Regions from separate parts of the Roseateles sp. GW821-FHT09G03 genome, predicted to be linked through region 2. Evidence: riboswitches for the same ligand, from Rfam matches in the RefSeq annotation. Region 2 holds a riboswitch; the other holds the start of a gene.

Region 1 (11,629 bases), on a different contig from region 2:
CCCGCCACGCCGTGCGCGTCCTTGAAGTCGCGCAGCGTGCTGCCGCCGGCTTCGAGCGCCTCGCCCAGCACCTGCCGCAGCGCGCCCGCCAGCTTCTCCGCGCGCGGCTTGCTGAGCTTGCCCGCCGGGGCGCGCGGATCGACGCCCGCCATGAACAGCGCCTCGCACGCATAGATGTTGCCCGCGCCGACGACCACGTCGCCGGCCAGGATCGCCTGCTTCACCGCGACGCGCCGGCCGCGGAAGCCTTCATGCAGATAGGGGCCGTGGAACTCGATGTCGAAGGGCTCCAGCCCGATGCGGGCGAGCAGCTTCGCGGCCGGCTCCACGTCCAGCCCGTCCGACCACACGACAGCGCCGAAACGTCTCGGATCGGTCAGCCGCAGCACGCCGCGGTCGGTGACCAGTTCGAAGTGGTCGTGCGGCCCGGCCGGCGGCGGCTGCTCGCGGAATGCCAGCGATCCCGACATCCCCAGGTGCATCAGCAGCCCGCCGCCGTCCTCGTCCGGATGGCCCGGCTGCTCGTCCGTCGGCACCAGCGGCAGCCACAGGTACTTGCCGCGCCGCGTCGTCTCGCCGACGCGCCGTCCGATCAGCCGTTCGGCCGCGACGCCCAGCGGCCAGCGCAGCGGCTTTCCCAGCCGCACGTCCAGCACGCGCGCTCCGGCGATGGCCGGCGCAAAACTTCGTCGTGTAACTTCAACTTCCGGTAACTCGGGCATCCCGGGATCATAGGCGCGGCCTCGTTCCGACATCCCTAGAATGGTCCGAGGCCCCCGGTTTGCCCGGAGCGCCTTCCCGCCCAGTTCAGGAGTCACGTCATGCCCGCCCTTGTGCGCCACCGCTGGTGGCTCTCCGCCGCCCTCGCCCTGAGCTGCGCCGCCCACGCCCAGTCCCCCCAGACCGATGCCCCGCCCGCCCCGGAGGCCGCCGACGCGCCCGCCTCCGCGGCGTCCGCGCCCGTGGTCAATTCCGACCTCGACGCGCCGATGTTCTATCAGCTGCTGATCGGCGAGATGGAACTCCAGGGCGGCGAACCCGGCGTCGCCTACCAGGTGCTGCTGGACGCCGCCCGGCGCAGCGGCGACGAGGAACTCTTCCGCCGCGTCGTCCAGATCGCGCTGCAGTCGCGCGCCGGCGACCAGGCCGTCATCGCCGCCCGCGCCTGGCGCGAGGCGATCCCGACCTCGGTCGAGGCGCACCGCACCCAGATCCAGCTGCTCGCGCTGCTGAACCGCCCGGCCGAGATCCCGCCGGTGCTGCGTTCGCTGCTCGCGATGTCGCCGGCCGACGGCCGCGGTCCGCTGATCGCCGCGTTGCCCGCGCTGTTCCAGCGCGCGCCGGAACCGGTGCGTGTGCTGGAAGCTTTCGAACCGATGCTGCGCGAGACCGCCGCGAAGCCGGAGACCCGTTTCGCCTCGCTGCTGGTGCTGGCGGAATTCGCCAAGAAGGCCGACCGCTACGAGACCGCGCTGATCCACGTCCGCGCCGCCGCCAAGGACTTCCCGGACCGCGAGGAGCCGCTGCTGATGGCGCTGGAGCTGCTGCCGCGCCGCCCCGAGGCCGAGGCGCTGATCACCGCCGAGCTGCAGGCCAAGCCCGACAAGCAGTCGCTGCGCCTGGCCTACGCCCGCGCGCTGGCCCGCGCGCAGCGTCCCGGCGACGCGGCGCGCGAGTTCCGCACGCTGACGCAGCAGTCGCCCGACGAGCCCGGCCACTGGCTGGCGCTGGGCTCGCTGGAGCTGGACCTGCAGCATCCCGACGCCGCCGAAGACGCGTTGCAGCGCTACATGAAACTGGTCGAGAAGCCGGCCGTCTCGTCGTTGGCCGAGCGCGCGATCGCCGCCGCCGGCCTGGACAAGGCGGACCGGGAGGCGAACCAGCAGGGTCAGTTGTTGCTCGCCCAGGCCGCCGAGATGCGCGGCGACTTCAAGACCGCCGAGAAGCGCCTGGCCGCGATCGAGGCGGCGCCGGGCAACCTCGACATCGCCTACCGACGCGCCTCGCTGCTGGCGCGCCAGGGCAAGCTCGAAGAAGGCCGCAAGCTGCTGCACCAGCTGCCCGCCGACCGCGAGCAGGACCGCCGCGCCCGCACGCTGGCCGAGTCCCAGCTGCTGCGCGACAACAAGCAGTGGCAGGCCGCCTATGACCTGCTCGGCACCGCGATCGCGCAGGCGCCCGAGGACGCCGACCTGCTCTACGAGCAATCGATGATGGCCGAGAAGCTCGGCCGCGCGCAGGAGATGGAAGCGCTGCTGCAGAAGGTGATCCAGCTCAAGCCGCAGCACTACCACGCGTACAACGCGCTGGGTTACTCGCTGGCCGATCGCAACGAGCGGCTGCAGGAGGCGCGCGACCTGATCTCCAAGGCGCTGAGCTTCGCGCCGGGCGAGCCCTTCATCGTCGACAGCATGGGCTGGGTGGAGTTCAGACTGGGCCGGCTCGGCGAAGCCGAACGGCTGCTGCGCCAGGCCTACGGCTCGCGTCCCGACGCGGAGATCGCGGCCCATCTGGGCGAGGTGCTCTGGGCCGCCGGTCAGCAGGACGAGGCACGCCGCGTGTTTGCCGACGCCGCCCGCCGCGATCCGCGCAACGAGGCGCTGCAATCGGCGATGCAACGCCTGCAGGTCCGCCCCTGATGCGGCGGCGGCAGTTCAGCGCGGGCGCCATGGCGGCACTCGCCGGGGTGGCGCTCGCGGGTTGCAGTTCCCTGCCGAAAGCGACCGGGGCGGACGCCGCGGCGCTGGCCGATGCGCCCCGGCTCACCGGCAAGTTCGGGCTCATCGTGCCGGCCGGTCCCGGCGGTCAGCCACGCGGACAGAACGTCAACGCCAACTTCGAGCTGCTCGGCGATCCGCGCCGCGGTCAGCTCGAAATGAGCACCTCGATGGGCAACCTCGTGGCGCGCGTGTCGTGGCAGCCCGGGTCGGCCTGGGTCAAGACGCCCGACGGCGACCGCGCCTACGACGACATCGACGCGCTGACGCAGGAACTGCTCGGCGAGACGCTGCCGCTGCAGGCGCTGTTCGACTGGCTGCGTGGGCGGCCCTGGCCGCAGGCGCCGTCCCAGGCCTCCGGGGAATCAGGCTTCCAGCAGCTCGGCTGGCAGGTCGACCTGCGGCGCTTCGACAATCAGTTGATCTCCGCCCAGCGCCTCAATCCGAATGGCGCGGAACCGCTGGCCACGCTGCGACTGAAACTCGACGCGCCGACCTCGCCCTGATTCTTCCCTGGCCCATCGCCCCCACGTCCACGACGTCCATGACCTCCTCTCCTTCCGCAGCGCCGCTCAAGGCGCTTTACGACGTGCCGGCGCCGGCCAAGCTCAACCTCTTCCTGCACGTGGTGGGCAAGCGGCCGGACGGCTATCACCTGCTGCAGTCGCTGTTCGTGCTGATCGACTGGGCCGACACGCTGCACTTCGAGCGCCGCGACGACGGCGCCCTGCACCGCCACGACCAGGGCGACACGCTGCCGCCCGACGACCTGTGCCTGCGCGCCGCGCGCGCGCTGCAGCAGGCCAGCGGGTGCGCCTTCGGCGCGGACATCCACATCGAGAAGCGCCTGCCTTCCGGCGCGGGCATGGGCGGGGGCTCGTCGGACGCGGCCAGCACGTTGCTGGCGCTGAACCGGTTGTGGGGCTTGAACTGGTCGCGCGAGCGCCTGCTGCCGATCGCGCTGGCCTTGGGCGCGGACGTTCCGTTCTTCGTTGGCGGTCGCAACGCCTTCGTCGAAGGCATCGGCGAAGTGCTGACCCCGCTGGAGGTCCCGGAGCTGCGGCTCGCGGTGGTCAAGCCTGGGGCGAGCATCGCCACCAAGGACATTTTTTCCAGCCCGCTGTTGCAAAGGTCAGAAAGCGTGGCTATAGTAGCGGGCTTTCCTGCAGCGAACGGCAGACGAAGCGAAGGGGTTCCCGAAACGGATTCCCAGAGTAACGAAGTCAATAGCTGGGGTGGACGCAAAGGCAATATTGCCGGCGATCACCAAACGTCGGAAATACTCGTCGAGCAGTTGTTTGAAGGATGGGGCAGAAATGATCTGCAACCTCCCGCGGAAGCTGCGAGTCACGAAGTATCCAAGGCGCTTGAATGGTTGCAGACCCGCTACGAAAATTCTCGTATGACGGGTTCAGGCAGTGCAGTTTTTGCTATAGTTCGACCCTCGCTGAATGCAATGCAGACAGCAGCGGAAAAGATAGATGCAGTTTCCGGCTCTGAGAGCAATCTCAAGGCGACACCGGAAGGTGAGTTCGAAAAACTCCCGGATGGTTGGGTCGGAAAAATGTGTCGCAGTCTGTCGGTTCACCCTTTGCGGGGCTGGGCCGAAGATTGAAGGTTGTAGGGTGCTGTTCCACGAACAGTGTCCGGTGTAGGGGAGTCGCCAAGTTGGTCAAGGCATCGGATTTTGATTCCGACATGCGAGGGTTCGAGTCCTTCCTCCCCTGCCAAATTTTCAGTTTCAATCCGGGACCCGCTGGGTTGGCCACCGGGCCATAAGTCTAAGGATGGCCCGCTGTGCTGCTCAATACCGTCCTCTTCACGGGTAACGCAAACCCGACCCTCTCCAAAGAAATCGCCACGCATCTGGGCCTCGAGCTCGGAAAAGCCGTGGTCGGTCGGTTTTCCGATGGCGAGGTGGCTGTTGAAATCCAGCAGAACGTCCGCGCCCGCGACGTGTTCATCGTCCAGCCCACCTGCGCGCCGACGAACGAGAACCTGATGGAACTGCTGATCATGGTCGATGCGATGAAGCGCGCCAGCGCGCGCCGCATCACCGCCGTGATCCCCTACTTCGGTTATGCGCGCCAGGATCGCCGCCCGCGTTCGACGCGCGTGCCGATCTCGGCCAAGGTCGTGGCCAACCTGCTGGAGACCGTCGGCGTCGAGCGCGTCCTGACGATGGACCTGCACGCGGACCAGATCCAGGGCTTCTTCGACATCCCGGTCGACAACATCTACGCCTCGCCCGTGCTGCTGTCGGACCTGAAGGCCCGCAACTACGCGGACCTGGTGGTGGTCAGCCCCGACGTAGGCGGCGTGGTCCGCGCCCGTGCGCTGGCCAAGCAACTGGGCTGCGACCTGGCGATCATCGACAAGCGCCGTCCGTCGGCCAACGTCTCCGAGGTGATGCACGTCATCGGCGAGATCGACGGCCGCAACTGCGTGATCATGGACGACATGATCGACACCGCCGGCACGCTGGTGAAGGCGGCGGAAGTGCTGAAGGAACGCGGCGCCAAGAGCGTCTTCGCCTACTGCACGCACCCCATCCTGTCGGGCCCGGCGATCGAGCGCATCGCCGGCTCCATGCTGGACGAAGTCGTCATCACCAACACGATTCCGCTGTCGGAAACCGCCAAGGCCTGCGGCAAGATCCGCCAGCTGTCGGTGGCGTTCCTGTTCGCCGAGACCATCCGCCGCATTTCGGACGGTGAATCGGTGACCTCCCTCTTTAGCGAGCAGAACAACAACTTCTGATCGCGTCCTGAGTTCCGGCCGCTGCCCGCAAGGACAGCGGCTGTTTCGCGAAGGCGCCTGGTCGCGGGGCCTTCATCCGGAGCGTCAATCCTGGCGCTCCGTCCATCTTGGAGATTGATATGAAATTCGTCGCTTTTGAGCGCAAGCTGCAGGGGACCGGAGCGAGCCGCCGCCTGCGTCACGCTGGCAAGGTTCCGGGCATCGTTTACGGTGCTGGCGAGCCGGCCGTCATCGAGCTGGATCACAACGCGCTGTTCCATGCCATGAAGAAGGAAGCTTTCCACAGCTCCATCCTCGACATGGAAGTGGACGGCAAGACCACGCAAGTGCTGCTGCGTGACTTCCAGATGCACCCGTACAAGCAGCAAGTGCTGCACGTGGACTTCCAGCGCGTCGACGCCACGACCAAGATCACCAAGAAGGTGCCGCTGCACTTCGTCGGTGAAGCCGAGTCGCCGGCCGTCAAGACCGACAAGGGCACCGTGAACCACGTGCTGACCCAGCTGGAAATCACCTGCCTGGCGCAACAGCTGCCGGAGTTCATCGAAGTCGACCTGAGCGGTCTGACGATGGGTCACTCGATCCACGTGAACGACCTGAAGCTGGCCGATCACATCAAGATCGTCACGCACGGCAAGCCGAACCCGGTGGTCGCCACCCCGGTCCCGGCCGCGGCGGAAGAAGTCATCGTCGTGGCAGCTGCCCCGGCCGACGACAAGAAGAAGAAGAAGAAGTAATTTCTTCGTCTCCGGACGTGCGCCTGACGAGGAGCGCGTCCGTAGCGTGGGATGCCCCTTCCGGGGTGGCATCTCCCCCCAAAGAAGGCCCCGCTTGCGGGGCCTTCTGCTTTTCAGCTCGACACTGATAATCGCGCCCCATGATTCGTCTCTTTGTCGGCCTGGGCAATCCCGGCCCTGAATACGAGGACACCCGCCACAACGCCGGGTTCTGGTGGATCGATGCGCTGGCGCGCGGCCTGAAGGTCACGCCGCAACTCGACGTCAAGTACTCCGGCCTGGTCGCGCGCGTCAACGACGCACCGGGCGCCTCGGGTCCGATCTGGCTGCTGCAGCCGATGACCTACATGAACCTCTCGGGCAAGTCGGTGGCGGCGCTGGCGCGCTTCTTCAAGATCGCGCCGGAAGAGATCCTCGCCATCCACGACGAGCTCGAGATCGCACCCGGCGAGCACAAGCTCAAGCAGGGCGGCGGCAATGCCGGCCACAACGGCCTGAAGGACATGCAGGCCCAACTGGGCAGCGGGAACTTCTGGCGCCTGCGCCTGGGCATCGGCCATCCGGGCCACCGCGACGAGGTCGCCGGCTACGTGCTGCGCAAGCCGCCACTGGCGGAGCGCCAGGCGGTCGAGGACAGCATCGGCAAGTCGCTCGAGGCCTTCAAGCTGATGACCGGCGGCGACATGGCCAAGGCCGTGGCGTTGCTGCACGCCAAGCCGCCGCGTCCCAAGCCGCCCAGACCCGCCAACCTGCCACCCAAGCCCGGCGCCGCAGGCGCCGTGCCGACGGCTGGCGCCCCGCTTGCCGCCACCGGAACTGCCGCGACCCCCGCGACGGCACTCGCGGCCACCCCTGCCCCTGCTGTTCCCACTGCCCCACCCCCTATCCCCGGAGACTGACATGCCCGCGCGCGCCGCCCTGATCCTGACGACTGCTGTTCTGGTCCTCAAGCTTGGCGCGGCGAACGCGCAGGAGGTCCCCAAGGCGCCCCCGCAGCAGGAAAAGACCTTCGGCTTCTACCGCTGCGGCCCGGAGGGTCAGGACTTGCGCAGCACCCCCTGCCCTGACGGGCAAGGCCGCACGGCCGAGGTGCCGAAGGACCAGGTCGATCCCAAGGAGACCGATGCCGCGCGCAAGCGCACGGCCGCCGAGACGCGCGACCTGGCCGCACGCGAGCGGGAGCGCGAACGCCAGGCCGCCAAGACGCCGCCCAAGGCCGCCGGCATCGACGGCCGCCTGCCGGGGCAGCGCGCGACGAAACCAGCGAAACCCGCGGATCCGAAGAAGCCCAAGCCCAAGGATCCCAAGAAGCCGCCGAAGAAGAAGCCCAAGGTGCCCACGTCGCCTGACGGCGCATTGCAGCCCAGGCCCACGACGGGCGCCGACGCCACGACGCCCACACCTCGTTAGAATGCGCGCCGTTGGTGCTCGCGCGGACATTGCGTCCGTGCAGTTAAACGGGAATCAGGAAGCGGTCGCATCCCCGATGCGCGAACCAACCTGAGCTGTCCCCGCAACGGTAAGTGGCCGCCGGCCGCGCGCCCGGGATCCTGACGAAGGAACACCGGGCGGCAGCCGGCACTGCCTGTCCCCACGTCCACTGGCGCGTCCGCGCTGGGAAGGACACAGGCAGCGGCCACCAGCCCGGATACCGGCCAACAGGTGGCGTCTCCAGCCGATCGCGCGACGCGTCCTTCGTGAGCATTCACCAGGACGACTCGACGACGAGCGGGCGATGCCGTTTCTCAGAGGCCCTGCGGGTGAGCAGGCGTCTGAACTCCGTCGTTGGTCCGTTCCTCATGCTTCCGTTCGTTTCGCGCGCGCGCGCTGGTGCCCGCTCGCTGTCCGTCCTCACCCCGATGGCGCTCGCCTCATCGCAGCTCCTGACGCTCCTGGCCTTCTCCCCGGCCGCGTCCGCGCAGTCCTCCCCTGCCCCTTCCCCCGCATCTTCTTCTGCTTCCCCCGCAGGCTCCCCCGCGAGCCGGCTCGACGAAGTCACCGTCACCGGCACGCGCAGCCCGATGAAGCTGTCCGACGTCGCCGCCGACCTCACCGTCATCAACCGCGACACCATCGAGCGCCAGGGCTTCGGCAACATCGCCACGCTGCTGCGCAACGTGGCGGGCCTGCAGATGACCAGCAACGGCGGACCGGGCAACACGACCTCCGTCTTCGTGCGCGGTGCCGAGACCCGCCACACCGTGGTCCTCATCGACGGCGTGCGCGTGGACGGCCAGTCCTCCGGCGGCGCCAGCTGGCAGAACCTCCCGGTCTCGCAGATCGAGCGCATCGAGGTCCTCAAGGGCCCGGCCAGCGCCCTGTACGGTTCCGACGCCATCGGCGGCGTGGTGCAGATCTTCACGCGCAAGGGGGCGGGCCGCACGCAGCTGGACCTCGGCATCGGCGGCGGCAACCTCGGCCAGGTGAAGGCCGACGTCGGCATCAGCGGCGGCACGGCGGACTTCGACTACGCCGGCTCGCTCGCGCTCGACCGTGGCACCGGCTTCAACGCCTACCTGAACACGACGGCCAAGAGCTACAACCCCGACGCCGACGGCTGGCGCAACTACAGCGGCAGCCTGCGCCTGGGCGGCCGCGTGGCCGAAGGCCAGCGCCTGGAGTTCCTCGGCCTGAAGAGCCGCAGCAACGCCGGCTACGACGCCGGCAAGAACGCCGACGACCGCGGCGTCACCGAGACGCTGGCGGGCAAGCTGAGCCTGAATTCCACCTGGTCCTCCGCGCTGTCCACCCAGCTCTCGGCGGGCCAGTCCGAAGAGAACTACGAGACCAAGCCCAGCTCGCCCTACCTCACGAAGACCCGCATCCGCAGCGCCTCGCTGCAGGGCTTCTACCGGATCAACGAGCAGCACCAGCTCAACGGCCTGCTGGAGCGCCGCGAGGATCGCCTGGTCAACACCGACCTCGTCGGCGGCGGCAAGGGCACCCGCGACCAGAACGCGGTCGGCCTGAGCTACCTCGGCACGTTGGGCGCCTTCAGCCTGCAGGCCCACGGCCGGCATGACGACGACAGCGAATTTGGCGGCATCGACACCGGCAGCCTCGCGGCGGGCTTCAAGCTCGGCGGCGGCTGGCGCGTCACGGCCTCGGCCGGCAACGCCTTCCGCGCGCCCACGCTGTACCAGCGCGGCAGCGTCTACGGTCCCGACACCAGCAAGGGATTCGAGGAACTGCGGCCCGAGCGCGCGCAGAACCGCGAAGCCGGCCTGGCCTGGGGCCAAGGCGACTTCGACTTCGCGGTCACGACCTTCCACAACCGCGTCACCGACCTGATCGCCTTCGGCGCGGCCGGCAGCTGCCGCTCGACGACCGGCTGCTACAGCAACGTCGCCCGGGCGCTGCTCAAGGGCACCAGCCTCAAGGGCGGCGCGCAGCTGGGACCCGTGAACCTGAGCGCCACGGCGGACTTCCTGGATCCCACCGACGCCAACAGCGGCCGCCAACTGCAGCGCCGCGCCAAGCGTTTCGGCACGCTGCGCGCGGAAACCTCGGTGCAGGCCTGGACGCTGGGCGCCAGCGTGGTCGGCTCCGGCCAACGCTTCGACGACGCGGCCAACAAGATCCGGCTGGGCGGCTACGGCCTGCTCAACCTGGACGCGCAGTACGCCTTCGCGAAGGACTGGCGTCTGCAGTTGAATGTCGACAACGCCTTCAACCGCGATTACCAGACGGCGAATTTCTACCAGCAGGCACCGCGCACCTGGTTCGTCACGCTGCGTTATTCCCCGTCGCTGTGATCCGAGGCTGCAGGCCCTGGCGGTAAGGTCTGCACTTCAGCATTCGATGCCGGGCCCTCTCTGCCCGGCTTTCACTGGAGGTTCCGGATGTCCGCTCATCACCTGATCGTCGGCGGCCAGCGCAGCGGCAAGTCGCGCCACGCGGAGCGCCTCGCGCTGCGCTGGGCGCGCACGCCGGGGCACCGCGTCACCGTCGTCGCGACCGCCGAGGCCCATGACGACGAGATGCGCGACCGCATCGCCCGCCATCGCGCCGACCGGCCGGCGGGCTTCGACACCCTCGAGGCACCGCTGCATCTGTGCGAGGCCTTGCGGGCCGCGTCGTCGCCGCAGCGCCTGGTCGTCGTCGATTGCCTGACCCTGTGGTTGACGAACTGGCTGATGCCGATGGACGGCGCACCGCGACTCGAGGACTGGCGCACCGAATGCGCCGACCTCCAGCGCCTGCTGCCGCAACTGGCGTCGCCGGTGGTCTTCGTGTCCAACGAGGTCGGCTGGGGCGTGATGCCGATGGGGCGCGAGGTGCGCGCCTACGTGGATGAACTCGGCTGGCTCAACCAGCTCGTCGCGCGGCAGTGCGCCCAGCTCACCCTGATGGTGGCGGGACAGCCATGGACACGACCGGTCGAGGACCTGGACGGCGCGAGCCACAGCGCCCATGGCGCGAACGAAGCGAACGAAGCGAACGAGGAGAGCAACGGATGAAGTCGATGGGACGCTGGATGCGAGGCGCGATCGGACTCACGCGACAGGCCGCCGTGGGCGGCGTGCTGCTGGGAATGATCGCGACGCACGCGATGAACGCGGTCGCCGCGCCGATCACGCTGAAGGACGACCGCGGCCACACCGTGACGCTGCCCGAGGTGCCGCGGCGCATCGTCAGCCTGCTGCCCTCGCTGACCGAGACCATCTGCGAGCTCGGCGACTGCGCGAAGGTCGTCGGCGTCGACCGTTTCTCCAACTTCCCGGTGAGCGTGCAGAAGCTGCCGCGCCTGGGCGGTCTCGACGACACCAGCATCGAGGCGCTGGTGGCGCTCAAGCCGGACGTCGTCGTCCTGGGCGTCTCCGCGCGCGTCATCGACCGGCTCGAAGGCCTGGGCCTGAAGGTCGTCGCGCTGGAGCCCAAGAGCATGAACGACGTCCAGCGCGTGCTGGGCAAGATGGGGCAGATCCTCGGCAAGGAGGACGACGCGCGCCGGCTGTGGAACCGCATCGACGGCCACATCGCGCAGAGCGCCGCCACACTGCCGCCCGGCGCCCGCGGCCTCAGCGTCTACTACGAGGTCGACGCCGGCCCCTACGGCGCGGGCACCGCGTCCTTCATGGGCGAGATCCTGACGCGGCTCGGCGCGAAGAACATCATCCCGGCCGAGCTCGGCCCCTTCCCCAAGCTCAACCCTGAATTCATCGTCCGCGCCGACCCGCAGGTCATCATGGTCGGCCAGCGCAACGCCGCGGGACTACCGCAGCGCCCGGGCTGGCCCGCGATCCGCGCGGTGAAGAACCAGCGCCTCTGCGTCTGGATCCCGTCGGAGTCCGACGTGCTCGTGCGGCCCGGACCGCGCATGTCGGAAGCGGCCGCGCTGATGGCGCGCTGCCTGCGCGAAGCGGCCGCCGGTCCCGTGCCGCTGCCCACGGTCCCCTTCAACGCGCCGCCGGG
Region 2 (11,629 bases):
CTCGTGCTGCGATCCGCGCCCGTCGATGCCAGTGTCTCCATCAGCGTGCGCGCGTTGATCGCCGGACGGTTGGACGAGGACTGGACGACCGCACGCGTCGCCGGCGCGATGGCGATGTCCGAAGCCACGCTGCGACGCCGGCTCGCCGCCGAAGGCGCCTCGATGACGGCCTTAATCGTCGACGCCCGCATGGCCTCCGCGCTGACCTTGCTCCAGGCGACCACGCAGCCCGTTTCGGAGATCGCGCGCGCCGTGGGCTACGACTCGCCTTCCCGCTTCGCCGTGCGCTTCCGCGAGCGCTTCGGCTTCGCGCCCACGTCCGTCCGCGGACACGAGCGCGCGGATTGACTCAAGCACTTCAACGCCCTCATCGGAACGACATGATCACCGTCCATCACCTCGGCCATTCCCAATCGGAACGCATCTTGTGGCTCTGCGAGGAGCTCGGCATTCCCTATGACATCAAGCGCTACACCCGCGATGCGGTGACACGGCTATCCCCGCCCGAACTCAAGGCGCTGCATCCGCTCGGCGCCGCGCCGCTGATCGAGGACGGCGGCCTGCTGCTGGCCGAGTCGGCGGCGATCGTCGAGTACCTCATCGCGAAACACGGTAGTGGCCGTTTGAAGCCCGGCCCCGATCACCCGGACTTCGCACCGTTCCTGTACTGGTTCCACTTCGCCAACGGCAATCTGCAGCCGGTGATGCTGCGACGCATGACGCTGGGACGCGCATTGCCGGCCGACCATCCGGTCCTGACGGCGACGCAGGAGCGCCTCGACAAGGTGCTGGCGCTCGTCGAAGCGCGGCTCGGCCAAGCGCCCTACTTCGCCGGCGACGACTTCAGCGCGGCGGACATCATGAGCGTCTTCTCGCTCACGACGATGCGGTTGTTCATGCCGGTCGATCTGGCGCCGTATCCAAACATCCGTCACTATCTCCAGCGCATCGGTCAAAGGCCCGCCTACCAACGGGCCATGACGACCGGTGACCCGGCACTGACGCCACTGCTGACCTGATCCTGCGCTCGCTCAATCCCAACTCTTCGCCGAATTGACGATGATCACGACGGCGAAGAACGTGCCGATCGGGAAGGCGAACAGCAGCGGCAGCGCGACCAGGATGCTAGGACCTCGCGCCCACTTCCGGGTGCGCATCGCCGCGCGGGACAGCAGGAGATGGCCCGCCCCGAAAGCAAAGATGACGGCGGCCCCCACGGCCGCGCCGACATCCAGCGCGCCCTGGCGCCCGAACACCAGCCCCAGCGTGAACAGCAACGCCAGGATCAGATAGAGCACTCCCACGACCTTGTGCGCGCCAGCGACACGGCCACTCGGATGCGGCCCGCTCCAACCACGCGATGACGAGCTGTCGGATTCGACGGCAATGGACATATTCCCTCCCTGTTGAAAAACCTTCCTGAGCGCTCCCGTTCCTCGGAAGTCGCCCGGGCCGGCCCATGGGCCGGCGTGGCGCTCAGCGCTTCTTGACGACCACGCTCCCGACCGAGTACCCCGCCCCGAACGAGCAGATCACTCCCAGGTCGCCCTGCTTGAGGTTGGCGCGGTGCTCGTGGAACGCGATCACCGAGCCGGCGGATGCCGTGTTCGCATACGTGTCCAGGATCAGCGGCGCGATCTCGGCGCCGGCTTCGCCGCCGACCAGCTTCTTGATCACCAGCTGGTTCATGCCCAGGTTGGCCTGGTGCAGCCAGTAGCGGCTGACGTCGTTCGGCTGGATGTGCAGCGCGGCCAGGTGGTGCTCGATGTGCGCCGCGGCGATGGGCACCACTTCCTTGAAGACCTTGCGGCCCTCCTGGCGGAAGGTCTTGTCGCGCCCGTCGGGATCGCTGTCCTCGGCCTTGTTCATGAAGCCGAAGTTGTTGCGGATGTTGTTGGAGAACTGCGTCGCCAGCTTGGTGCCCAGGATCTCCCACTGCTCCGTCGCCGTCGCCAGGTCGGCGCGCTCGACGACGATCGCCGTGCACACGTCGCCGAAGATGAAGTGGCAGTCCCGGTCCTTCCATTCCAGGTGCGCGGACGTGATCTCCGGATTCACGATCAGCACGCACTTGGACGCGCCCGAGCGCACCGCGTTGTACGCCTGCTCCAGCGCGAAGGTCGCCGACGAACACGCCACGTTCATGTCGAAGCCGTAGCCGCCCGCGCCCAGCGCCTGCTGGATCTCCACCGCCATCGCCGGGTACGCGCGCTGCATGTTCGCCGCCGAGCAGAACACCGCGTCCACGTCCTCGGGCTTCTTCCCGGCCGCCGCCAGCGCCTTGCGCGACGCGTCGACGGCGATCTCCGCCATCAGCGACAGCTGGTCGTCCGCGCGTTCCGCGAAGCGCGGGTACATGCGCGTCGGGTCCAGCACGCCTTCCTTCTCGATCACGTAGCGCTGCTTGATGCCCGAGGCCTTCTCGATGAACTCCACGTTCGAATGCACCAGCGCCTCGCGCGTGCCGGCGGCGATGGCCTCGGCATGCTCGGCGTTCTGCAGGTCCACGTAGCGGTTGAACGAGTCCACCAGCTCGGCGTTGGTGATGACGTGCGGGGGCTGGTAGAGCCCGGTGCCGCTGATGACGACGGAATGCATGTGGCTTGTCTTCTGATGTCGCCCGTTGCAGGGCCAAGGGGGCGAAGTTTAGCGAACTGCGCCCAAAAGCCCCCGGACGATGCATGCTGCACCGCAGCGTGGCGACGGCTCCCTGCAGCACGCGTAGAATGGGTCACCGGGCCCAAATTTTGGGACCCGGTATTTTTTTGGCCGGGTCCCAAGTCAAGCGCTCGCAGCCCAGGGCGTGCACTGCATCAACGCAGCCCGACTTTGCGACTTTGGACCATGGAAATCTTTGACTACGACAACATCCTGCTGCTGCCGCGCAAGTGCCGCGTGAACAGCCGCAGCGAGTGCGACACTTCCGTCGAGTTCGGCCCCCGCCGCTTCAAGCTGCCGGCGGTGCCCGCGAACATGAAGACGGTCGTCGACGAGTCCATCACCGAATGGCTGGCCGCCAACGGCTACTTCTACGTGATGCACCGCTTCGACCTCGATGCCGTCGCCTTCGCCCGCACGATGCGCGACAAGGGCCTGCTGGTCTCCATCAGCGCCGGCGTCAAGGAGGCGGACTACGCGATCATCGACCGCCTGGCCGCTGAAGGCCTCGGCGCCGACTACATCACCATCGACATCGCCCACGGCCACGCCGACGCCGTGCAGCGCATGATCGCCCACATCAAGCACAAGCTGCCGGACACCTTCGTCATCGCCGGCAACGTCGGCACGCCCGAAGGCGTCATCGACCTGGAGAACTGGGGCGCCGACGCGACCAAGGTCGGCATCGGACCGGGCAAGGTCTGCATCACGCGGCTGAAGACCGGTTTCGGCACCGGCGGCTGGCAGCTCTCGGCGCTGAAGTGGTGTGCCCGCGTGGCCACGAAGCCCATCATTGCCGACGGTGGCATCCGCCATCACGGCGACATCGCCAAGAGCGTGCGCTTCGGGGCATCGATGGTAATGATCGGCTCGCTCTTCGCGGGTCATGAGGAATCGCCGGGCAACACCGTCGAGGTCGATGGCAAGCGCTACAAGGAGTACTACGGCTCCGCGTCCGACTTCAACAAGGGCGAGTACAAGCACGTCGAAGGCAAGCGCATCCTCGAGCCCGTGAAGGGTCATCTGGCCGACACGCTGCGCGAGATGGAGGAGGACCTGCAGAGCTCGATCTCCTACGCCGGCGGCCGCGCCCTCGGCGATCTGCGCAAGGTGAACTACGTGGTCCTCGGCGGAGAAAACGCCGGCGAGCACCTGTTCATGTAAGGCAGCCCGGTATCATCCGGCCCGTTGGTGCTCGCGCCCGGCTCCCTGCCGGCGCAGTTCAACGGGAATCAGGAGGGGCCGCACCCGCACGGTCGTGGCCCCAACCTGAGCTGCCCCCGCAACGGTAAGCGGAAGGCGCGTTCTTGAAGCGCGCGGCTCGTGTCTGAAACCACTGGACGGTCGTCCGGGAAGGCAACACGGGTTCATTCTTCCGACAGCCCGGATACCGGCCAACAGGCGGATCGTCGCCGTCCTTCCAGGAGGATGGCGCGTCCATTCCGCATGCGGCCGCGGGGAAGCGGCCGTCTGCCGCTGCTTTTCCGATTCCGACATGCAAGCCTCTTCTCCCCGCGCCGCGCTGCGCGCCGTCGCCCGTGCTTCGGCGACCGCGCTGGTCGCCCTGCCCGCCCTGTCCATCGTCGCGTCGAGCGCCTTCGCGCAGACCTCCCTCGATCCCGTCGTCGTCATCGGCACGCGCGAACCGCAAGCCTTGAGCAAGAGCGTGGCGGACATCGTCCTGATCGACCGCGACACCTTGCGCGACAGCGGCGCCGCCAGCGTCGAAGAGGTCCTGCGCCGCTACGCCGGCCTGCAGATCCTGCAGAACGGCGGTCCCGGACAGACCGCCGGCTACCTGCTGCGCGGCACCAACACCAACAGCACCGTCGTCATGATCGACGGCCTGCGCATCGGCTCCGCGACGCTGGGCCAAGCGGCCTTCGAAGCCTTGAGCCTCGACCAGATCGAGCGCATCGAAGTGCTGCGCGGACCCGCTTCGGGCCTGTACGGCTCGGACGCCGTCGGCGGCGTGATCCAGATCTTCACCCGCCGCGGCCAGGGCCCGCTGAACATCACCAGCGGCGTCGCCGTCGGCGAATACAACGCCCGCAAGGCCGACTTCGCGCTGAGCGGCGCGCAGGCCGGCTTCGACTACGCGGCCAGCATCGGCCGCGAGACCAGCGACGGCGTGTCGGCGATCCGCCCGAACGACATCAACGGCTACTACAACCCGGACCGCGACGGCTTCCGCCGCACGGCGGCCACGGCGCGCCTGGGCTTCACGCCCGCGGAGGGCCACCGCATCGGCGTGAGCGCCTCGCAGAACAAGCTCAACGCGCAATACGACAGCGCCAACTTCGGCGGCCCGCCGGACTTCCTGGCCGATCCGACGCCCGACTTCCGCAACCACCTCACGACACGCGTCGTCAGCGCCGATTACCGCGGCACGCTCTCGCCGATCTGGACCACCACCGCGCAGGTGACGCACGGCATCGACGACTCGCGCGCCGGCGCGCCGGATCCGCTGCCGTTCAAGACGACCCGCGATCAGGCCACCTGGCAGAACGCCCTGCGCCTGGCGCCGGACCAGCAACTGCTGCTCGCCTACGAGCGGCTGTCGGAGAAGGCCGACGGCGTCGTCACCGAGACGCTCAAGCGCCACAACAACGCCTACATCGCGGGCTACACGGGCCAGTTCGGCGCGACCTCGCTGCAGGCCAACCTGCGGCGCGACGACAGCTCCGCCTACGGCGGCTTCACGACCGGCACGCTGGGCGCGAGCTACGCGCTCACCGAGACGCTCAAGGTGCGCGCGCTCGCCGGCACCAGCTTCCGCGCGCCGACCTTCAACGACCTGTACTACCCGTTCTACGGTCGTCCGGACATCCAGCCCGAACGCGGCCGCAGCATCGAGCTGGGCGTGAACTGGCGCTCCGGCGCGAGCAGCGCCTCGGCCACGGTGTACCGCAACAAGGTCCGCGACCTGATCGTCTACAACCCCGATCCCACCGGCACCGAGTGCCCGGCAGGCTTCTTCGGCTGCGCGGACAACATCGGCCACGCCAAGCTGCAGGGCGCAACGCTGAGCGGCACGCATCGCTTCGGCAACCTGAGCCTGGCCGCGACGGTCGACTTCCTCGACGCGCGCAATGTCGAGACGGGCGCTCGCCTGCCGCGTCGCGCGGCGCATCAGGAGAGCGTCTCCGCCGATTACGACACCGGCGTGTGGAGCATCGGGGCATCGCTGACGGAAGTCGGCGCGCGGCCCGATGTCGGCGCCCAGCTCGGCGCCTACGCGGTGACGGACCTGCGCGCGACCTGGCGCTTCCTGCCGCAGTGGCGCCTGGAGGCCAAGGTGCTCAACGTCGCAGACCGCGACGTGCAGCCGGTCTACACGTACCAGGGTCTGGGCCGTCAGGCCTGGGTCGGGGTGCGGTACGACATGAAGGGCTTCTGAGCCCTTCGACGCCGATCGGGGTCGCGCGGCGAAGTAGTCGCGCGGTCTTCGATCGGCGCCGCATCGAGTGGTAGCGATGCCACTGCGGCATCCATCACAGCGACTCCCCCGACGCGGGGGACGCTTTCGCGCGGAAGCCACACGCGCCCCCTTTAGCATCCCGCCCCTTCAGCAACAAACACGACAAGTCGGGGAGTGGGTGATGGCGTGGATTTCGAAGTCCTGGGGACGCGGCGTGATGGCCGTTCTGGCGGCGTTGGCCGTCGGGGCGCTGCTCAACGGCTGCGGCGGTGGCGGGGACGATGACTGCAAGGTCACGGGTGACCGCCCCACGGTGTACTACACGCCCAGCGTGCCGCTCACGGGTCAGACGGCGCAGGACGCGCTGACCTACAAGCTGAACCAACGCAGCACCTGGACCTTGCAGCCGCGTGGCATGACGCAAGCCTGCCTCACTGGGTTGAAGGTCGAGGTCCGCGATGCACAGTTCGGACTGCCTGCCGGCTTCACGCTGAACACGACGACAGGCACGATCGACAGCCCCGTCATCACGCGCCCCATCGAGGGCACCTGCTTCGTCCTTTCGACGAACCCCAACGCCTCGACGCTGCCGTACAGCTTCACGTCGACCAACCGGGTCTGCCCCGAGGGCTACAGGTTGTCGGAAGAAACGACGGCGCTGATCGTCACGTCGGATCACTACAACCAGGCCACCCGGGTCGTCACTGCCGTGGCCTTCCAACCGGCCCCATAAAACTCGAATCCTCGGTCAGGGCGCCGCGCGCGCGGCGATGCATTCGATCTCAACCCGCGCGCCCAGCGCCAGCCCGTTGCAGCCGAACGCGCTGCGCGCCGGCAGCGGCCGGTCGCCGAAGAACGCGCGGTAGACCTCGTTGAAGACGCCCCACTCCGCCATGTCGGCGAGCATCACGGTGCAGCGCATCAGGTGCTCGACGCCGAGGCCCTGCGCATGGAGCGCGGTCTCGATGTTGCGCAGCGTCTGAAGCGCTTCCGCGCGGATGCCGCCTTCGACCAGATCCAGCGTGCCGGGCTTGTTGCCCAGCTGACCCGACAGGAACACGAACGGCCCGAAGGCCGTGCCCTCGGGGAACGGCACGCTGGCGGGGAGGATGAGGCCGCTGTTGAAGCGGTGGATGGCATCGGGTTGAACGGTCATGGGTGATCCCTTCGTGTCCGCAATCTTTCCATCGCCTTGGCGAGTGGCTGTTTCATGACGTCCTCGTCGTACAGGAAGTCGCCGCCGCCGGGGCGGTAGGACGCCAGCATCAACGCCGCGTCCTCGATCGCTTCGTCGCCGTCGGCATGGTCCTCCAGTGCGGCTTCAAGCGCATTTGCCGCAGCCATCGACACGTCCTCCCCACGGAGGAATCGCTCGATCATCTCCACCAATTCGCGATCAGCTTCGCCGCTCGCGATGCGGATCGCCTCCCGCTGCAACGGCTCTGAAGCGCGGACGATCTCGTTCCAGCAGGGACGAGCGGCGACGACCTCCTTGGCCTCCCGCAAACCGATCGAGAACTTGAGCCTCACGGCCTTGATCGTTTCCACGATGTACAGGCCTTGCGCGTGGCATTGATCGATGTAGGCGTTGAGCTCATCGATCGACTTCGTAGCCCCCTCGTTCATCGTGTCATCCCCATCGCCGCCTCCAGCTGCGCCGGATCGAACACCCTTCCCGCCTTGATCGTCTTCACCACCTGCCGCAGCGCGGCGATGTCCTTCAGCGGATCGCCGTCCAGCAACACCATGTCCGCCTGCTTGCCCGCCGCGATCTCGCCGCGCTGGCCGGCCACGCCCAGCACCTGCGCCGGCGTCAGCGTGGCCAGGCGCAGCACCTCCGCGTTGGGAATGCCCGCGCGCACGTAGAGCTCCAGCTCGCGATGCAGCGTGTAGCCCGCGAAGGCATCCGTGCCCGGCATCAGCGTGACGCCGCCGTCGTGCAGTCGCTTGACCAGCTGCAGCAGCCGCGGCAGCGCCTGCCGGTACGCCTCCTCCTTGCCCGGCGGCACCGCCACCGCGCCGGACAGCAGCCGCCGTCGCACGGTCGGCGGGAAGCGCTCGACCATGCCCTTCAGCGCCGCCGGCGGCTCGCCCGGCGCGCCCGAGTACAAGCCCTCCAGGATCGCGACCGTTGGATCGAGCACCGTGTGCCTGCGCCGCAGCTCCGCGATGAAACCCGTCACCGGCGCGCTGTCGAGGTCCAGCTGCAGCAGCTTCTCCGCCATCACCGTGTAGCGGTCCTTGCCGCGCGTGTCGGCGACCTCGGGGAAGAAGTTCAGCACGATGAAGTTCAGGTGCTGGATCTCGTCCGCGCCCGCGTCGATGAACTGCCCCGCCCGCATGAACGCCGGCACGTGGCCGCTGACGCGCAGTCCGCGCGCATGCGCCATGTCGGCGATCGGTCGCACCAGCTCCGGCTTGAAGGACGAATAGATCTTGATCTGCTCGTAGCCGCGATCGGCGTACCAGTCGACCGCCTTGCGCGCCTGCTCGACGGTCTCGACGCGCACGTCGGTCGGGCCGGCCAGCGGACCGACGCCTTCGACGATGCCGGCCTTCACCACGCGTGGGCCGAGCTCGGTGCCGGCATCGAAGCGCTTCACGCGCTCGATCAGCGGAACGTTGTCGTTGGCCATGTCGCGCGCGCTGGTCACGCCGGCGATCAAGTCGAAGACGCCGTCCGTGCCGGAGAAATGCTGGTGCACGTCCCACAACCCCGGCATCAGGAATCGGCCAGCGGCCTCGATGACCTCGGTGCCTGCGGGCGCCGGCGATCCGTCGTCGGGCTCGACGCGCACGATGAAGCCGCCGCGGATCAGCACCCGCATGTCTTCGCGTGCGATCAGATCGCGCGGCTCGAACAGCCGCGCATGGCGGATGAGCAGGTCGCCCTGCGGCACATGCGTCATCCGCTTCGCGAGGTCGGCGGACCAGCGCTTGTCCGCGTCGCGCTGCGCGGCGGACAACCGCGCCAGTGCCGGCACGTCACGCGCTTCCAGGACCTCGAACCAGTCGTCGATCACGGCCGCCGTCTGCTGGCGTTCGTCGAGCCACACGGCCACCGGCGTGAAGTCGATGCCCGAGATCAGATGCAGCGTCAGCCGACGTCCTCCCGCCGCGATCGTCGGCCCCTTCGTGAGCGTCGCCTCACCGGCCGGCAGCAGGGCCAGGCGTTGCCCCGGCGCCTTCAGCAGCGCGCGGGCGAGCACGCCGGTGAACTCCGGCGGCGCGTTGGCGGGCAGGTAGAACGCCCCCGCCTCCGGCCACGCCGTGCCGCCCTGCTCCACGCGGTTCTTCCAGGACGCCTTGCCGTCCGCGCGATCGAAGCGTTCCGTGAGCGGGACCTTCCAGTAGTCGTTGCCTTCGGCCTCGTAGCGCAGCGGCAGGCCGCGCGCATCGAGCGTCCATCGCGCGCGGAGCTGATCGCCGCGGCCGCGCTCGCTGAAGGCGTAGTCGACCAGCACCTCGTCGCCGTGGCGGCTCAGCGCCTGGCGGCCGACGGTCATGCCGTGGATCTGGACCTGCGACATCAGCGCCTTCGCGCCCGGCAGGACCTGCGGCGCGGGCAAGGCAGCCTGCGCCGCCTGCGCGTCGGCGGCCGTCGGCGCCCATTGGCGTTCGTGATCGTCGTGCGCGCGAGCCGCCGGTGCCCACAGCCCGGCGCACAGGGCCGCCAGCAGCGTGATTCGATGCGTCGTCTTCATTCCCAGGTCTCCGTCATCAGCCGGCGGAAGTTGCCGTGCAGGATCTTCTCGATGCGCGCCGCGCGGTGGCCACGCACCGACAGCAGCCGCGCCAGCTGCTGGTACTGGTCCGGCCCGCACAGGTCCGGCAGGAACAGGCCCACGTCCGCCGTCTCGCCCGGCGCGCCGATGCCCAGGCTGCGGCGCAGCGCGATCTCGTCCTCGAGGTGCCTGCGGTAGGCGGCCATGTCGTCGTAGTGCGTGCTGCCGCCGTCGGAGCCCAGGCCGACGTGGTCCTCGCCGCAGACGTCGATCGCGTGCTCCAGATGCGCGATGAGGTCCTCCGCATGCGGCTGGCCGCTCAGGCGCAGGTAGGGCATGAAGTACAGCCCGACCACGCCGCCTCGCTCGGCGAGCAGGCGCAGCTCGGTATCGCTCTTGTTGCGCGGGTGATCGGCGATCGCGCGGCAACCGGTGTGCGTGATCGCGACCGGGTGCGTGGCCCGCCGCAGCGTGTCCAGGCAGGTGCGCTCGCTGCTGTGGCTCAGGTCGACCAGCACCCGCCGCTGCTGCAGGCGCTCGACGACCTCGGCGCCGAAGGCACTCAGGCCGTCGTCGTCAGGCACCGTCGCGCCGCAGCCGACCGCGTTGCGGCCGTTGTAGGTCAGCTGGATCACGCGTACGCCCAGGTCGGCGAAGTGGTCCACGGCGGCCACGTCGGTACCCAGCATCTCCGTGTTCTGGAAACCGTAGATGACGCCGATGCGGCCCTCCCGACGCGCAGTGGCGAGGTCCTCGCCCCTGCCCACCTTGAGCAACTGCGGATGCGCCGCGATGAACGAGTCCCAGCCGGCGATGTCGCGCTCCGTGGCGGTGCGCGGATCGTCGCTCCCGGCCACATGCCCGAGCGTCACGTTGACCGCATAGAGCCCCGACGCCAGCGCGTCGTCCAGCGAACGCGCATCGACGTCCTGCGCGCTGCTGGCGTACGCCATCTTCTGACGATCGCCGGGAGTCGGCTGCGAATGCGGCTGCAATTGCGGCTGCAATTGCCGGTTTGGGTTGTCCAGGACACCGAGGGCGTTCAGGACGGGCAGCAACGAGGGCTTCATGCGTGCGTGGACACCATGTTCTTTGAGGGATGATCGCGCTTATTGCCCCGCGGTCTCCAATTCCTTGGACGGGTTCCCCGGACGGGACCGCCGACAACTCTAGAAGATTATTCTAATCATGCCCACGAAGACCGCCAAGGCCGTCGCGAGGACCGAGCAAGTACTGAAGGCCGCCTACCCGGACGACCGCGCCGAGACCAAGCGGCTGATCCTGGCGCAGGCCCTGTCCGCGTTCAACGCGCGCGGCATCGAGGCCACGACGATCGACGACCTGCGCGCGGCCAGCGGCCAGAGTGTGGGCACGATCTATCACCACTTCAAGAACAAGGAAGGCGTGGTCGCGGCGCTGCTGTTCGCGGCGGTCGACGACCAGAGCCGCGCCATCGCGGCCCGGATCGGCGGACTGGAGGACAGCCACGCGGTGGTCGACGCCCTGATCACCGCCTATGTGGAGTGGATCACCGAGCATGCGGACCTGGCGCGCTTCTACTTCATCGCCCGCGAAGTCGTCGCGGGCGGGCCGTTCGGGGATGACCTGCGGACGCGGATGGCGACCCGTTATGGACCGATCGACGCGTGTTTCGCGCGCGACGTGAAGTACGGGCGCGTGATGCCGCTGCCGGAAGAGCTGATCCCGGCGCTCGTGCTGGGGGCGGCGGAGTGGTACAGCCGATCGTGGCTGGCGGGTCGCCGGCTGGCGAGCCCGGCGGACCGGGGAGCGATCCTGGCAGAGGCCGCCTGGCGGTCCATCGCAC

What was found. Region 2 has a riboswitch for cobalamin ahead of AC07OZ_RS07140 (TonB-dependent receptor domain-containing protein). Riboswitches for the same ligand answer to the same signal wherever they lie in the genome.
Region 1: linked by a shared signal. The riboswitch ahead of AC07OZ_RS28170 (TonB-dependent receptor domain-containing protein) and the one ahead of AC07OZ_RS07140 (TonB-dependent receptor domain-containing protein) in region 2 are both predicted to bind cobalamin.

What each region holds. Positions count from the first base shown of each region.
Region 1 covers NZ_JBWKOK010000011.1:93,388-105,016, reverse strand. The annotation lists gene mutM (bifunctional DNA-formamidopyrimidine glycosylase/DNA-(apurinic or apyrimidinic site) lyase) at 1-722, opposite strand, end outside; gene AC07OZ_RS28210 (tetratricopeptide repeat protein) at 822-2,639, shown strand; gene AC07OZ_RS28205 (outer membrane lipoprotein LolB) at 2,669-3,223, shown strand; gene ispE (4-(cytidine 5'-diphospho)-2-C-methyl-D-erythritol kinase) at 3,262-4,332, shown strand; tRNA gene AC07OZ_RS28195 (tRNA-Gln) at 4,371-4,447, shown strand; gene AC07OZ_RS28190 (ribose-phosphate pyrophosphokinase) at 4,515-5,477, shown strand; gene AC07OZ_RS28185 (50S ribosomal protein L25/general stress protein Ctc) at 5,597-6,214, shown strand; gene pth (aminoacyl-tRNA hydrolase) at 6,355-7,113, shown strand; gene AC07OZ_RS28175 (hypothetical protein) at 7,115-7,624, shown strand; cobalamin riboswitch at 7,620-7,888, shown strand; gene AC07OZ_RS28170 (TonB-dependent receptor domain-containing protein) at 8,014-9,969, shown strand; gene cobU (bifunctional adenosylcobinamide kinase/adenosylcobinamide-phosphate guanylyltransferase) at 10,057-10,674, shown strand; gene AC07OZ_RS28160 (ABC transporter substrate-binding protein) at 10,680-11,629, shown strand, end outside.
Region 2 covers NZ_JBWKOK010000001.1:1,589,304-1,600,932, forward strand. The annotation lists gene AC07OZ_RS07115 (helix-turn-helix transcriptional regulator) at 1-348, shown strand, start outside; gene AC07OZ_RS07120 (glutathione S-transferase family protein) at 381-1,019, shown strand; gene AC07OZ_RS07125 (hypothetical protein) at 1,032-1,394, opposite strand; gene AC07OZ_RS07130 (beta-ketoacyl-ACP synthase III) at 1,477-2,598, opposite strand; gene AC07OZ_RS07135 (GMP reductase) at 2,845-3,822, shown strand; cobalamin riboswitch at 3,831-4,071, shown strand; gene AC07OZ_RS07140 (TonB-dependent receptor domain-containing protein) at 4,154-6,058, shown strand; gene AC07OZ_RS07145 (hypothetical protein) at 6,261-6,812, shown strand; gene AC07OZ_RS07150 (RidA family protein) at 6,828-7,235, opposite strand; gene AC07OZ_RS07155 (hypothetical protein) at 7,232-7,627, opposite strand; gene AC07OZ_RS07160 (amidohydrolase family protein) at 7,702-9,783, opposite strand; gene AC07OZ_RS07165 (dipeptidase) at 9,780-10,874, opposite strand; gene AC07OZ_RS07170 (TetR/AcrR family transcriptional regulator) at 10,993-11,629, shown strand, end outside.